Regions from separate parts of the Peteryoungia algae genome, predicted to be linked through region 3. Evidence: predicted binding sites of a transcription regulator. Region 3 holds the regulator's gene; each other region holds the start of a gene.
The links. Region 3 encodes LexA, which represses DNA repair genes until DNA is damaged. Its sites were predicted from a motif close to TGTTCNNNNTGTGTTCNG; they were not measured.
Positions count from the first base shown of each region.

Region 1: the regulator LexA is predicted to act here: its motif matches at 2,276-2,293, upstream of QTL56_RS14515 (ImuA family protein).
Region 2: the regulator LexA is predicted to act here: its motif matches at 3,399-3,416, upstream of dnaE (DNA polymerase III subunit alpha).

Region 1 is NZ_CP128477.1:3,055,206-3,060,476, forward strand. It holds gene QTL56_RS14495 (RNA pyrophosphohydrolase) at 1-28, shown strand, start outside; gene QTL56_RS14500 (rhodanese-like domain-containing protein) at 47-445, opposite strand; gene ftrA (transcriptional regulator FtrA) at 542-1,615, shown strand; gene QTL56_RS14510 (metallopeptidase family protein) at 1,711-2,154, opposite strand; gene QTL56_RS14515 (ImuA family protein) at 2,314-3,240, shown strand; gene QTL56_RS14520 (Y-family DNA polymerase) at 3,281-4,708, shown strand; gene QTL56_RS14525 (error-prone DNA polymerase) at 4,719-5,271, shown strand, end outside.
Region 2 is NZ_CP128477.1:511,705-516,975, reverse strand. It holds gene dnaE (DNA polymerase III subunit alpha) at 1-3,163, opposite strand, end outside; gene QTL56_RS02620 (ABC transporter ATP-binding protein) at 3,495-4,184, opposite strand; gene QTL56_RS02615 (lipoprotein-releasing ABC transporter permease subunit) at 4,199-5,271, opposite strand, start outside.
Region 3 is NZ_CP128477.1:862,405-867,675, forward strand. It holds gene QTL56_RS04435 (ComEC/Rec2 family competence protein) at 1-1,653, shown strand, start outside; gene lexA (transcriptional repressor LexA) at 1,647-2,363, opposite strand; gene QTL56_RS04445 (DUF1003 domain-containing protein) at 2,571-3,119, shown strand; gene QTL56_RS04450 (VOC family protein) at 3,139-4,032, shown strand; gene kdsA (3-deoxy-8-phosphooctulonate synthase) at 4,029-4,877, shown strand; gene eno (phosphopyruvate hydratase) at 5,090-5,271, shown strand, end outside.

The DNA.
Region 1 (5,271 bases), 2.2 Mb from region 3:
TGCAGAGTTCGCCCATTTGGCAGGGTAAACGAAGCTTCCGGTCCGCTCACGCCCCGCTCGCGAACTCGAAGCCTTCGTCGGCCCAGCCGGTCATACCGCCGATCATCACCTTGACCCTGCGCCCCAACCGCGCAAGCCGAAGCGCCGCCCGATCGGTGCCGTTGCAATGCGGTCCGGCGCAATAGACGACGAACAGCGTATCCTCGGGCCACTCCGCCATTTTCCGCTCGGTCATCTTGCCATGCGGCAGGTTGATTGCGGCAGGCACATGGGACTTTTCGAATAGCTTCGGCCCTCGCACGTCGAGCAGCACGAAGTCGGGATCACCCCGGCTGAGGGATTCGTGCACATCCCAGCAATCGGTCTCGAAGGAAAGCCTTGCAGTATAGTGCGCAGCAACGAGGGCAGGTTCGGCAGCGGGGATTTCACTCACAAGGCTCGACATGGCAGCATCCTTTCATTCGAACGATGAAAGAACGTTGCATTTTTGCCAGCTTCGATGAAACTGGCTTGAATGACAACATGCGTAAAGATCACGCCAATGGCGCAACATCATCGCGGTAACGACGCAGACGGGTATGGAACTGACGTGTCGATCGATGCGCCTCTGTCCGAAGACCCGCGGCAGACTTCGCCTTTCGCCATCTCGCCGCTCATCGGCCCACGCGTCGTGACGCTGGCCTATGATGGCCTCTGCACCTTCGAATTCGGCGTCGCCGCGGAAGTCTTCGGCCTCGCGCGACCCGAAATGGGGGAGGGCTGGTATCGTCATGCCACGGCAGCCATCGAAGCCGGACCTTTGCGCGCGGCCGGCGGACTGACCGTGATGGCAACCGGCGGGTTGGCGCTCCTCGAAGAAGCGGATCTGATCGTCGTGCCCGGCTGGCGTGGGATCGACGAGCCTGTCCCGAAGACGCTGCTTCAGGCCTTGCGCGCCGCGTATAGCCGAGGCGCCCGGCTGATGTCACTTTGCTCCGGTGTTGCAGTGCTTGCCGCCACCGGACTGCTCGACGGTCGCCGTGCCACCACGCATTGGCGCTATGCCGATGCGATTGCGGCACGCCATCCCGAAATCCGCCTCGATCCGGATGTGCTCTATGTCGATGAGGGTGAGATCCTGACCGCCGCCGGAAGCGCGGCCGGCATTGATCTCTGCCTGCATGTCGTCCGCCGCGATTTTGGCGCAGAGGCGGCCAACAGCGTCGCCCGGCGCCTCGTGGTCCCCCCCCATCGGGAGGGCGGCCAGGTACAATTCATCGTCAGGCCGGTGCCGCAGGAGCGCGAGGGTCAACGGCTCAGCCCCCTGATCGGCTGGATCGACGCCAATCTGCAGCGCGAGGTGACGCTCGCCGAAATGGCTGCACGGGCCGGCATGAGTACACGGACATTCCAGCGCCGGTTCCGTGACGCGACCGGTACGAGCCCGGGGGAGTTTCTGCTTGCCCGCAGGCTGCGCCACGCCTGCGACCTTCTGGAACGGCAGGCAAGACTGTCGCTCGATGACATTGCAGTCGCCTCGGGCTTCGGCACGCCGGCGACGCTGCGTCACCATTTTCGCACCCGCCTCTCCACAAGCCCTGCAGCTTATCGAGCCCGTTTTGCACAGGGATCCTGAGATGGCTTCGCTGGCGCACAGGGAAATATCAGCCGCAAAGAAATAGAGCCTGTAGTGGCGGCGATTCACAAACATCCCTGAATCACGGCGCGATTTTACCGTTCGGCGGATGCAGCCTCTTCGGCGCTTTCCTCGATCCGCTCCATATCATCGTCGGACAGGCCGAAATGATGGCCGATTTCGTGGATCAGCACATGAGTGATGATGTCACCCAGCGTCTCCTCGTTCTCGGCCCAATAGTCGAGGATCGGCCGGCGATAGAGCGTGATCCGGTTCGGCATCGTGCCCGTTTCCATGGAAAATCGCTCGGACAGACCCTGACCCTCGAAGAGGCCCAGAAGGTCGAAAGGCGTTTCGAGCGCCATGTCTTCGAACACTTCATCCGTCGGAAAGTCGGTGATCTCGATGATGAGATCCTTGCTCAGGTCGCGGAATTCTTGCGGCAGGTGGCCATAGGCCTCAATCGCCAGCGACTCGAACGTGCTGATCGTCGGGGCGTGCCGTTCATGCCAATCCTCGCTCTGGTCTATGCGGGCCATGAATACTCCTTACTGACCGCAGATATAGGATGTTTGCAGCGGCATTTCGAGAGTGAATTCAACAGAGGAATAAATTCTCATTTGAATCGGGTTGACTCTCGCGCGAAGCTCTGGAATCCATAGGAACAAATAGAGAACAATTCATCAGGAGAGATCGTCATGGGCGAGGGCCCTCAGGCGCGGGAGACGCTTTTTGCCTTGCGAGAGGCAATTGCCCGGATCGAGGGAAAGCCGGACCATGCCGCACGCCTGACAGCCGGCCTACACCCGGAGGCAGGTGAAGCGACACCAGAGGAGAGGCTGGAGGGACAGGGGCTCTTTGATGGCATGATGGACGAAATCCTTGCCCCGGGTACTTTGGTCGAACTCAGGGGTCTCCGGTTACAGCAGGCTGGCTCTGTGGCCGGCTTCGGCCTGGCCCTTGCCCTCATGGCTGCGGAAAAGAACGCGAAGGCAAGGCAGCGCCTGCTCTTGGTCGCCGACCCCCATGTCGTGCGCGAAGCCGGCCTTGCCTATGCACCCGGCCTCCACGACTTCGGCATGTCAACTGCCGGACTGGTCCATGCCCTGCCGCGCCGCATCGAGGATGCGTTGTGGCTCGCCGAGGCAGCCCTCACCTCGCGCGCCTTTTCCACCGTGCTTCTCGAAGTGCACGGCAATCCAAAGAAATTCGGCCTCACCGAGAGCCGGCGCCTGAGTCTCAAGGCGCGTGCCACCGGTGGAAGGCTTCTGATCCTCCGCCAGGCCGGCGAGGAAGAGGCTTCCAGCGCTTTTCTTCGCCTGTCTGTCGAACCCGCGCCGGCGGCGGCGCGCCATCTCGCCGACGGATCCCTGCTAAGCGGCAGCATCGGGTCTCCCGTCTTTCGCATCACCCCTGAGAAATCCCGCATCCCGGGCTCACCCGAACTCATTCTGGAGTGGAATTCCGATGACCGCCGCCTTCACCTTTTCGAACAGTTCCAACCATCCGGCCTCGGATCGCCGCATTCTGTCGCTCTTTTTCCCAAAGCTTCCGACCGACCGCATCGCCAGGCGGCGCTGGGGTCTCTCCTGGCGTTTGCTCCACGCCTCGACCGCGCATCCTGAACTTCCCCCGCTGGCCTGTGCCGGCCGGATCGCCAATGCCATGCGCATCACGGCACTGGATGAAACGGCGGAAAGCTTTGGCCTTCGGACCGGCCAGGGACTGGCGGAAGCCCGTGCCATTTGTCCGAGCCTCGATGTGGTGGAGGCGGATCCTGCCGCAGACCGCGCACTGCTCGGCGCCGTCGCCGACTGGTGCGACCGTTATACACCGCTGGTGGCGCTGGACGGCGACGACGGCCTGATGCTTGATATCACCGGCTGCGCGCATCTCTTCGGCGGCGAAGAAAGGCTGGTCGAGGATGTCGATCGCCGCCTGACCGCCTTCGGCCTTGCCGTCCGCATCTCGGTTGGTCCGACGCCGGGTCTGGCCCGTGCCTGCAGCCGCTTTGGCGGCCCGAGGCATATTGCAGCCTCAGAGTCCTCGGCAGCGCTCGCCCCCCTGCCGACCGTCGCTCTGCGGCTCCAATCCCAAACAGTGATGGATCTCGCCCGTGTCGGCCTGAAGACGGTTGGTGACCTTCTCGCGGCTCCGCGACCGCCGATCACCCGCCGTTTCGGGCGGGAACCGATGCTCCGCCTCGACCAGGCCCTTGGACGCGAGGGTGAGCCGATCTCACCCAGGCGCCATCTGCCGCTGCTGTCGGCCGAACGACGGCTCGCGGAACCGATCATGACAGAGGATCAGGTAATCGATCTCGCCGGTCGCCTCGCTGCGGGCCTGAAGACCTCGCTGGAGGCCCGTGGCGAAGGGGGCCGGCTGTTTGAGCTTCTCGTCTTCCGGGTCGACGGCCGGGTCTTCCGCATCGAGGTCGGCGCCTCGGCTCCCTTGCGCGACATCGCGCGCATCAAGGCACTCTTCGAGGAGCGACTTTCTGTCCTGCACGACGATCTCGAGGCTGGTTTCGGCTTCGAACTCGTCCGCCTCAATGTTCTCCTGAGCGAGACTTACGACACAAGCCAGGCCGAACTTGCCGGCGAGGAGGACAATCGCGAAGACCTCACGCGGTTCCTCGATCAGGTTTCGGCCCGTTTGGGTGAACGCGCACTCCGTCTGCCCGTGCCGCTTGCCAGCCATTGGCCGGAGAGAGCGTCGATCCATGCACCGACCACCGATGCGCTGAAGGAACTCGACCATCCGCCAGCGCGGACAGAAGTGGTCGCGAGACCGGTTCGAGGCCTGCGCCCCTTGCGCCTGCTCGATCGCCCCGAACAGGTCGAGGTGATGTCCGCCGTTCCGGACGGCCCGCCGGCAAGCTTTCGCTGGCGCCGTGTCCAGCGGCGCATCCTGCGGGCGGAGGGGCCGGAACGCCTTGCCCCGGAATGGTGGGTCGATGGCGAGGACGCCCCGCCCCGGGATTATTTCCGCATCGAGGATACCGACGGCCAGCGCTTCTGGCTTTATCGCCAGGGCCTTTACGAGCGGCGGACCGTGACCCCGTCCTGGTTCCTCCAGGGCTTCTTTGCGTGAGGCACGCGCCATGACCACGACCCCCTTTTACGAGATCGGACTGCGCAGCAACTTCTCCTTTCTGGACGGCGCCTCCCATGCCGAGGAACTGGTGCAGCAGGCGCTTCTCATCGGCCTCTCGGGTCTCGGCCTCGCCGACCGAAACACGGTTGCCGGTGTCGTGCGTCTGCATGCCTCGGCCAAGCTGAACGGTCTCGAGTTCCGACCCGGTGCCCGCCTGGTCTTTGACGACGAAACGCCCGAGCTTCTCGCCTATCCGATGAACCGCAAGGGATGGGGCAATCTCTGCCGCATGCTGAGCGAGGGAAATCTGCGGTCGAAAAAGGGCATCTGCACGCTTTGGGAGAAGGATCTTCTTGACTGGTCGGAACATCTTCTTTTCATCGCCATGCCTCCCTCACTGCCCAAGGCTGCCGATGTCGAGAGATTCGAGATCCGTCTTGCCCATATTCGACCCTGGCTTGGGGATCGGCTCCACCTCGCCCTTGTTCCTCGCTATGACGGCTTCGACCAGAAGACCTTCGGCGAACTCGATGGGATAGCGAGAAGACTCGATCTTCCCC
Region 2 (5,271 bases), 350 kb from region 3:
GGTACTGGTTCAGTCCTTCCGAGAAGAGCACCGCTTCATACTGTCCGGATGCATCCGAGAAGGTGATGATGCCCATCTTGTTGCCGGTGCGGGTCTTGCGCTCCTGACGCGAAATGACCGTGCCGGCGAGACGACCGGCCGAAGCACCCTGCTTCACCGCGACCGAGAAATCGGCAAAATTCTGGACGCGCAATTTGTCGAGCAGGTCCCGGTAAGCATCAAGCGGATGGGCCGAGAGATAGAAGCCGAGCACCTGGAATTCACGCATGAGCTTTTCGGACGAGAGCCAGGGCGTATAGGGTGCGAAAGCGATCCGTTCGGGACCGCTCGCACCACCCGAACCGAACATGTCGGACTGGCCACTGACGGCATTTTCCTGGGCGCGCTGGGCATAGCCCATGATCCGGTCGATGCTGCCGACCAGTTCGGCACGGTCGCGGCCGAAGCAGTCGAAGGCACCAGCGGCGATCAGGCTTTCGAAAACGCGGCGATTGATCTGCTTGGGATCGATCCGCAGGCAGAAATCCTCGATGCTCTCGAAGGGCGTATCGCCCCTGACCTCGACAATGTGGTCGACGGCACCTTCGCCGACACCCTTGAGGGCGGCGAGCGCGTAGTAGATGCGGTTCGGGCCGGTCTGGAAGTGACGGAAGGAGGTCTGCACCGAGGGCGGCACGACCTCGATGCCGAGGCGGCCGGCATCCTGGCGGAAATCGACCAGCTTTTCGGTGTTCGACATATCGAGCGTCATCGATGCGGCGAGGAACTCGACCGGATAATGCGCCTTCATATAGGCCGTCTGGTAGGAGACGATGGCGTAGGCCGCGGCGTGCGACTTGTTGAAGCCGTAGTTGGCAAACTTTGCCAGCAGTTCGAAGATGTTGTTGGCCTGCGGCTTGGAGACGCCATTCTTCATTGCGCCGTCGACGAAGCGGGCGGACTGCTGGTCCATCTCCGCCTTGATCTTCTTGCCCATGGCGCGACGCAGAAGGTCGGCTTCGCCGAGCGAATAACCCGACAGGACCTGCGCGATCTGCATGACCTGTTCCTGATAGACGATGACGCCCTGGGTTTCCTTCAGCAGATAGTCGATCTTCGGATGGATCGAGGCGACTTCCTCCTCGCCATGCTTGCGGGCATTGTAGACGGGGATATTTTCCATCGGTCCCGGCCGATAGAGCGCCACGAGGGCGATGATGTCCTCGATACAGTCGGGGCGCATGCCGATCAGGGCCTTGCGCATGCCGGCACTTTCCACCTGGAAGACGCCGACCGTTTCGCCGCGCGAGAGCATGTCATAGGTCTTGACGTCATCGAGCGGAATGGCCGCCAAATCGACCTTGTGGCCGCGCTGTTCCTGGACGAAATCGACCGCCGTCTTCAAAACCGTGAGCGTCTTCAAGCCGAGGAAGTCGAACTTCACCAGGCCCGCCTGCTCGACCCACTTCATGTTGAACTGGGTGACCGGCATGTCGGAGCGGGGATCGCGATACATCGGCACCAGCTTCGACAACGGGCGGTCCCCGATGACGATACCGGCGGCATGGGTAGAGGCGTGGCGATAGAGGCCTTCGATCTTCTGGGCGATTTCGAGCAGACGGGCGACGACAGGCTCTTCGGCAGCCGCCTCCTGCAGCTTGGGTTCCTCCTCGATCGCCTTGGAGAGTGGCGTTGGATTGGCCGGATTGTTCGGCACCAGCTTGCAGATCTTGTCGACCTGGCCATAGGACATTTCGAGCACCCGACCGACGTCGCGCAGGGCCGCACGAGCCTGCAGCGATCCGAAGGTGATGATCTGCCCCACCTGTTCGCGGCCGTATTTCTTCTGCACGTAGCGAATGACCTCTTCGCGGCGCTCCTGGCAGAAGTCGATATCGAAGTCGGGCATCGAGACGCGTTCCGGATTGAGGAAGCGTTCGAAAAGGAGCGAGAAACGCAAGGGGTCGACGTCGGTGATGGTCAGCGCGTAGGCGACCAGCGAGCCTGCACCGGAACCACGGCCCGGGCCAACGGGGATGTCATGCTGCTTTGCCCATTTGATGAAGTCGGCAACGATCAGGAAGTAGCCGGGGAATTTCATCCGCTCGATGACGGAGAGCTCGAATTCGAGCCGATCTCGATATTCCTGCTCTTCATAGCCAGGCGCCATGCCGAGGGCGGCGAGACGATGATCGAGCCCCTCCTCCGCCTGCCGACGCAGTTCCAGCGCTTCCTCGCGCTCGGCCTCTTCCGGATCGTCGCTGCCGCCGGTAAAGCGCGGCAGGATGGGCTTGCGGGTGTCGAGCACGAAGGAGCAGCGGCGCGCGATCTCCACCGAGTTTTCGAGCGCCTCCGGCAGATCGGCGAAGAGCTTCATCATGTCTGCCCGGCTCTTCAGATAGTGGTCCGGGGTCAGGCGGAAGCGGTCGTCGTTGGAGACAATGGCGTTGTGTGCCACAGCCATCAATGCGTCATGCGCGTCGTAGTCGTCGCGCGCCGGGAAGAAGGCCTCATTCGTCGCGACCAGCGGAATGTCATGCTCATAGGCGAGCTGGACCATGCGGCGCTCGTGGGTGCGATCATATTCGCCATGCCGCTGCAGCTCGACATAGAGGCGATCGCCGAAGAGGCGCTTCAGGGACAGGAGGCGGCTTTCGCCTTGCGCCTTGTGGCCATCCTTGAGCATACGGTCCACCGGCCCGCCGCCTGCGCCCGTCAGCACGATCAGGCCTTCGGTGCCGGTCTCCTCGAACCAGGAGAGTTTGACATGTGTCGGCTGACCGGCATCGCCGCCAAGATAGGCACGGCTGACCAGGTCCACGAGCCGCTCGTAACCGTCGGCATCCGATGCCAGGACGACAACGGCTGGCAGATCCGGCATGTGGCCGTTACCGCCGCGCTTCTCGCCGGTGGAATCTTCCATGTCGATCGACAGCTGACAGCCGATGATCGGCTGGATGCCATCTCCGAGCGCCTTTTGCGAAAATTCGAGCGCGACGAAAAGATTGTTGGTGTCGGTCACCGCGATTGCCGGCTGGTCGTCGGCGACGGCCTTGCCCAGGATCTTCTTCAGCGGCAGCGCGCCTTCGAGAAGCGAATAGGCCGAATGCACCCGCAAGTGCACAAAACCCGGGCCATTGCCCGCTTCACCGGACGCTTCCGTTCCGAGGCTGTCCTCGCCCATACCGCTTCATCCCTGACAATCTGAATCGGACGGGATTTTCGGCTTTTGCGGTTGCGAAGTCCAGAACGAAGTCGGGCGGCAAGGCTTTCCTCACCAGCTTTGCCGCCCGAAGAATGTCAGAGCGCCATCATCAGCAAGGTCATGCTGGATACAAACACAGCCATCGAGGCAAATGCAGCAACGTCACGAAGAATTTCGGTCATTTCTGTCTCCTTGTCCCTTTATGTTTGTATTTTGTTCTACTCTTGTTCCCATGTCAACCCAAAATGACCGCAGCCCCGGCGGAACAAATCCACCGGGGTTCAACAAGGTTCAGACGTGAAGGGTGAGGTCAGACCTCGAGTGGGACGACCTTGCCGTCCACCAGCGTCACACAGCGGTCCATACGCCGGGCGATGTCATGATTGTGGGTCGCAATCATCGCCGAGAGGCCCGACTGGCGGACCAGTGCCTCGAGGGCAGAGAAGACATAGCTTGCAGTCTCGGGGTCGAGATTGCCTGTCGGCTCATCGGCAAGCAGAACAAGCGGTGCATTGGCGACGGCACGGGCGATCGCCACGCGCTGCTGTTCACCGCCGGAGAGTTCGGCCGGGCGATGGTCAGCGCGATGGCCGACGCGCATGTAGTCGAGCAGTTGCTTGGCGCGCTCTGCCGCTTCCGGCTTGGCAAGACCGGCAATCAGCTGGGGCATCATCACGTTTTCAAGGGCGGAAAATTCCGGCAGAAGGTGATGGAACTGGTAGACGAAGCCGACCGACTTGCGGCGGATCGCGGTGCGTTCCTCGTCGCCGAGCTCCTGGCAGGCAACGCCGCCCACCGTCACTTCGCCGCCATCTGGATGTTCCAGCAGGCCGGCAACATGCAGCAGCGTCGACTTGCCCGTGCCCGAAGGCGCGACCAGTGCGACAGTCTCGCCGGTGCGCAGGGTGAAGTCGGCGCCTTTCAGGATCGAGAGTACAGTCTCGCCCTGACCATAGTGGCGGTCGATGCCGGCAAGCGAGAGAACCACGTCTTTTGCCATGGGTTTCGGCATCCTCATTCGTAACGCAGGGCCTGGACGGGATCCAGACGCGAGGCCCGCCAGGCCGGGAAGATTGTCGCCATGAAAGACAGGCTGAGCGCCATGACGACCACTGAGATCGTCTCGCTCATGTTCATGTCGGCCGGCAACTGGCTCAGGAAATAGAGTTCCGGATCAAACAGCACTGTGCCGGAGACCCAGGAGAAGAACTGGCGAATGCTCTCGATGTTGAGACAGACGACAACACCGAGGGCGACGCCGGCCATCGTCCCGACGGTGCCGATCGCGGCCCCCGTCATGAAGAAGATCCGCATGATGGCCCCTGATGTCGCGCCCATGGTACGCAGGATGGCGATGTCGCTTGCCTTGTCCTTCACCAGCATGATCAGGCCGGAAATGATGTTGAGGGCGGCCACGAGAACGATCAGCGTCAGGATCATGAACATGACGTTGCGCTCGACCTGAAGGGCCGAGAAGAAGGTCTGGTTGCGCTGGCGCCAGTCGGTCAGGAAGATCTGGCGGCCGGCAGCCTCCTCGATCAGCGGGCGCAGTTCGTCCACGGCATCGGGGTCAGCGATGAAGAGTTCGATGGACTGAACGATGCCTTCGACGTTGAAATAGAGCTGCGATTCCTCGAGCGGCATGTAGATGATCGAGGCGTCATATTCCGACATGCCGATCTCAAAGATGCCCGAGACGGGATAGGATTTGACGCGCGGATTGACGCCGAGCGGCGTCACGTCACCTTCCGGGGAAACCAGCGTGATCGTATCACCTGCGGCCAGACCCAACTGGGCCGCCATGCGCGAGCCGATCAGCACGCCCTGCCCCGTGGCGAAACCGACCATATCGCCGGATCGGATATTGGACGAGACGACCGAGAGCTTGGTGAGGTCATCCGGGCGGATGCCGCGTACCAGCGCACCGGTGCCGGCGCCTTCGCGGCCCGAGGCCAGCGTCTGGCCCTCGACCAGCGGCAGCGCCATGGTAACGCCGGGCACGGCGGCAAAGCGTTCTGCAAGACCGGCATAGTCGCTCAGCGGCTGGTCGACCGCCTGGACGATCATGTGGCCGTTGATGCCGAGAA
Region 3 (5,271 bases):
CGCTCCGTCATTCCAGGCGATCCTGGCGCCTTTGCCGCCTCGATCATCACGGGAGAGCGTCGCTCCATGTCGACCGCGGCGACCGAGGCGCTTCGGGCTTCGGGCCTTGCCCATATCACCGCAATCTCGGGTCTCAACATGGCCCTCGCCGCCGGCATATTTTTCGTCGGCCTGCGCGGTCTGCTCAGCCTCGTGCCGGCGCTGGCCGAGCGATATCCGATCAAGAAGATCGCGGCTGCGGGCGCGTTGATTGCCACGACCGGCTATGTGCTCATTTCCGGCTATCAGGTCTCTGCGCTGCGTGCCTATCTGATGACCGCCATCATGCTGGCTGCAGTTCTCTTCGACCGTCCGGCCGTCAGCCTGCGCAACCTGGCCCTGGCTGCAACAGCCATTCTTGTCGTACAGCCTTCAGCTGTGATGGGGCCGAGTTTCCAGATGTCCTTTGCGGCCACTGCAGGCCTGATCGCCGGCTATGCCGGCTGGCGCTCCAGGCCACGGGCCATGCTGCCGCCGATGCGGTCACTCGGCCTGCGCGTTGCTGCGGGCGGCGGAAAACTCATCGGCGGTACTCTGGCGACATCCCTGATCGGCGGACTGGCCACCGCAATCTTTGCCATCACCCATTTTCACCGCCTGTCGACCCATGGACTTGAAGCCAACCTCGCCGCCATGCCGCTGATTTCGCTGGTGGTCATGCCGGCAGGCTTCATTGCCATGCTGCTCATGCCCTTCGGCCTTGATGCACCCTTCTTCTGGATCATGGGGCAGGGGCTCGAACTGGTTCTGCATGTCGCCTACATGGTTGCCGGCTGGGGTGGAGGTTACGTCTTTCCGCGCCTACCCGGCTGGTTCATGCTCGGAACGATCACCGGCATGCTCCTGCTGACGCTGTTTCGCAGCAGTCTCAGACATGCAGGAACCGTCCTGATCGCGGTGACGCTCGTTGCGACATGGCTTGGGCCGAGACAGGAACCCGGTGAACTGATGATCAGCGAGGATGCGAGACTAGTGGCGCTCTGGAGCGGTGACGGCGCCGCACGGACCCTCGCTATCAACCGAACTCGGCCGCCGGCCTTCATCTTCGATCAATGGCGACCGGTGCTGGATGTCGAGACGACGATGCCGCCCCAAATGCTTACGATTGGCGAATTGCCAGCGCCACCTGACTGGCGAACCGGAGAGACCTGGAGCGCAGCGCAGCGATCGGCTGCTGCAACGCTTCTCGATCAATTGACCAAATCTGCCAGGATGGACCGGTTCACCTGCATCAAGCAGGCCTGTGTCGCCCGGATGGACACGGGGAAATTGCTGATGACCCTCGACCGTCCCGACCTGGTCGGGGTTGGCTGCGACCTTGCCGATGTCGTCGTTCTGGCGGCTCGCACGCGATTGACCGCCTGCCGCTCGGGTGCGGCGCTTCTGTCGCAAAGCAGCCTCAGGGCCACCGGCGCTGTCGAAATTTCCGGCCTTGCAGACGCGCCGCAGCACCTGGTGATCAGAACATCTTTCGAGGGGAAGCCGAGACCGTGGACGCAACACCGCCTCTACGACTGGCGCACGGCATCGGCGGCAGACGAACACACCATCCCCCAAGCATCAGAAAGCCGGACAACGGCGCAACAACTGTCGCCGACAGCTGACGCTCAGTGATACCGGCGGATGAGGCCGACCAGCTTGCCCTGGATCTTGACCCGATCCGGCGGGAAGATTCGCGTTTCATAGGCCGGATTGGCGGCCTCCAGCGCGATCGACGCGCCACGCCGGCGGAACCGCTTCAATGTTGCTTCCTCGTCGTCGACGAGCGCCACGATGATGTCCCCCGGATTGGCGTTGGACGCATTGCGGATGATGACGGTATCACCGTCGAGGATCCCGGCTTCGATCATCGAATCGCCCTTCACCTCGAGGGCGTAGTGATCACCGGAGCCGATCATCTCGGCCGGCACGGTAATGTCATGCGTATTGTTCTGGATTGCAGAGATCGGTACGCCAGCCGCGATACGGCCCATGACGGGAACCGAGATGGAAGAACTCCTGTCTTCAACCGGCTGCTTGGTGAGTGTTGGCGCTGGCGGTGCCTTGCCAAGACTGCCTTCGATCACGCTCGGGGCAAAACCGCGACGGGGCTGCATGCTCGGAGAATAGGCTTCCGGCAGTTTGATAACCTCAAGGGCGCGAGCTCGATTCGGCAACCGGCGGATGAAGCCGCGTTCCTCGAGCGCCGTGATCAGCCGATGGATGCCGGATTTCGATGCGAGATCCAGCGCGTCCTTCATCTCGTCGAAGGAAGGCGGGACGCCCGATTCTTTCATCCGCTCGTGGATGAAGAGAAGCAGTTCCTGTTGCTTGCGCGTCAGCATATGCGGTGCCCCTAAGGTGAAACAAATACAGAACAGACACTATCTGTTCCATTTGTGTTCCGCAAGGGGATAAATTTTCGTGAAGAGCCGGTGAGAAAATGCGATGGCCTGATGTGCAGGTCTTGAAACAGTCCGATTTTGTACCGCTGCAATGCAAAGAGCGGATACTTTCAAAGCCCAGCGGACCTTTCTCGGGGAATAAGACGAATGCTCAAGGACATTGAAAATCTCGTTTTGGGGAAGACGCAAGCCGATCTGTCTTCTGCGGAAAAGAAGGTGCTGAAGCGGGCTCGGGAGCGCCGCACGGTTTCGACCAACGCCGGCGAGGAATTCCTGGCCCATGCGACCGTCGGTCAACGATTGGCAGACGGCATTGCGAGGGTGGGTGGCTCCTGGGGCTTCATCATCGCCTTCATGGTGCTCTTCGTAGCCTGGGTGGTTCTCAACACCGTGGTTCTGGCGACCCGCTCCCTCGACCCTTATCCGTTCATCTTCCTCAACCTTCTCCTGTCCATGCTGGCCGCGATCCAGGCCCCGATCATCATGATGAGCCAGAACCGCCAGGCCGAGCGCGATCGGTTCATGGCGGCAAAGGATTATGAGATCAACCTCAAGGCAGAGATCGAGGTTTTGGCCCTTCATCACAAGATCGACGAACAGGTACTCAAGGAATTGCGCGAAGCGCGGCAGCAAATCGACGCATTGCGCCAGACGCTCGAAACCCTTTCAATCCAGCCGCGCAATTCCCAAATCTGACGCAGAACTCGAGAGAAATATGTCCAATCCCATCACGTCCCCCCGCGCCATCGATCATCTCGTCCTCCCGGTCGTGGATCTCGAAACCTCCCGCGATCGGATGAGCCGCCTCGGCTTCACGGTTGCGGCCGATGCCCGCCATCCATTTGGGACCGAGAACGCCTGCGTCTTTTTTGCAGATGATACCTATCTGGAGCCCCTGGCCGTCGGCAGCCGAGAAGGCTGCCTTGAGGCTGCACGCATCGGCAATGTGTTTGTCGCACGCGATCTCGCCTTCCGCTTTCGCCGTGGCGAAGGCCTCTCGGCCATCGTCGTGAAGACGGACGATGCAACTGCAGATGATAGACGGTATCGCGATGAGGGACAGAGCGGCGGGCCCGTTCTCGAATTTTCGCGGCAGTTCCGATTCCCTGATGGGCGATCGGCGGAGGGGGCTTTCCGGCTCGCCTTTGCAGCCGACCTGCGTTCGCCTGATTTCTTCGGCTTCGCCTGTGAACGCGTAAATCCGATACCGGCGGATCGCGGTGACTTGGTCGTGCACGCCAATGGTGCCGCCGGTCTTCGGCGAATCGTCCTGGTCGAGGAAAATCCGAGTGATTTCCAGTATCTGCTGGAAATGGTGCTCGATCAGCGCGACGTCACGGCGCATTCCTTCGGCATGGCGATCGAGGCATCCAATGCCTCGGTTGACGTCCTGACCTCCGAAGGGTGTTCGGCCCATTACGGTCTGGATTCCAGGCATCTGGAACGCGGTCTCCTGGGCGCGGCCGTGGTGGTCGCCGTCGCCGATCTCGGCGTGACAGAAGCCTGCCTCGCTGCTAATGGCGTCGGCTATCACAAAACGGGCGCGCGGCTGGTTGTCGCGCCGGAAAAGGGCCAGGGCGTCACCTTTGCCTTCGAGGAGTTGAAATGAGCATTTCTCCCAATTCGGAAGTCGTGGTTGGCGAAGGCGCCGGCAAGGCTGTCTTCTCACAAAAAATCCGCTTCGCCTTGATCGCCGGCCCCTGCCAGATGGAAAGCCGTGACCATGCCTTCATGATCGCGGGGCAACTCGTCGAGTTGTGCCGCGAACTCGGGCTCGGGCTCGTCTACAAATCCTCTTACGACAAGGCGAACCGCACCTCGTTGTCTGCCGAGCGCGGCATCGGCCTGGAAACGGCGATGGAAGTCTTTGCCGACATCAAGAAGGAATTCGGTGTGCCCGTCCTCACCGACATCCACACGGAAGAGCAGTGCGCGGCCGTCGCGCCGACTGTGGATGTCCTGCAGATCCCCGCCTTCCTCTGCCGGCAGACGGATCTGCTTGTTGCCGCCGCCAAGACCGGCCGCGCGATCAATGTGAAGAAGGGACAGTTCCTGGCCCCTTGGGACATGAAGAACGTGCTGAACAAGATCACCGGTTCCGGCAATCCGAACGTGCTGCTTTGCGAACGCGGCGCGTCCTTCGGCTACAATACGCTCGTCTCCGACATGCGCTCGCTGCCGATCATGGCGGCCATGGGCGCGCCTGTCGTTTTCGATGCCACCCATTCGGTGCAGCAGCCGGGCGGGCAGGGTGGTTCCTCCGGTGGCCAGCGTGAATTCGTCGAGACGTTGGCTCGCGCAGCCGTCGCTGTCGGCGTCGGTGGGCTCTTTATCGAGACTCACCAGGACCCGGACAACGCCCCGTCGGATGGTCCGAATATGGTGAAGATCACCGACATGCGCCGGCTTCTGGAAAAACTCATCGCCTTCGACGATCTGGCCAAGGCATCCTGACGGACTCTCGCGGCGCTTTCAGCAGTTGAACGGGAAGCGCCGCGGGTCCTTGCGGTTTAAATCGATTAGATTTCGTCCGTTCCGGCTCCTATCCGTCATTGTATTTTCCCGATCATCGGATAAGAGAGGATGACTCAAAGGCAGGTCCGGGGGCTCCGCGCCCGGTGATCGGCCGCCGAGCCTTGTCCAATTTCCGTCACCAGGGAGCGAACATGACCGCCATTACCGACATCATCGGCCGCGAAATCCTCGACAGCCGCGGCAATCCGACCGTCGAAGTCGACGTCTATCTCGAAGACGGCAGCATGGGCCGTGCGGCTGTCCCCTCGGGAGCCTCGACCGGCGCGCATGAAGCCGTCGAATTGCGTGACGGTGGCTCGCGTTACCTCGGCAA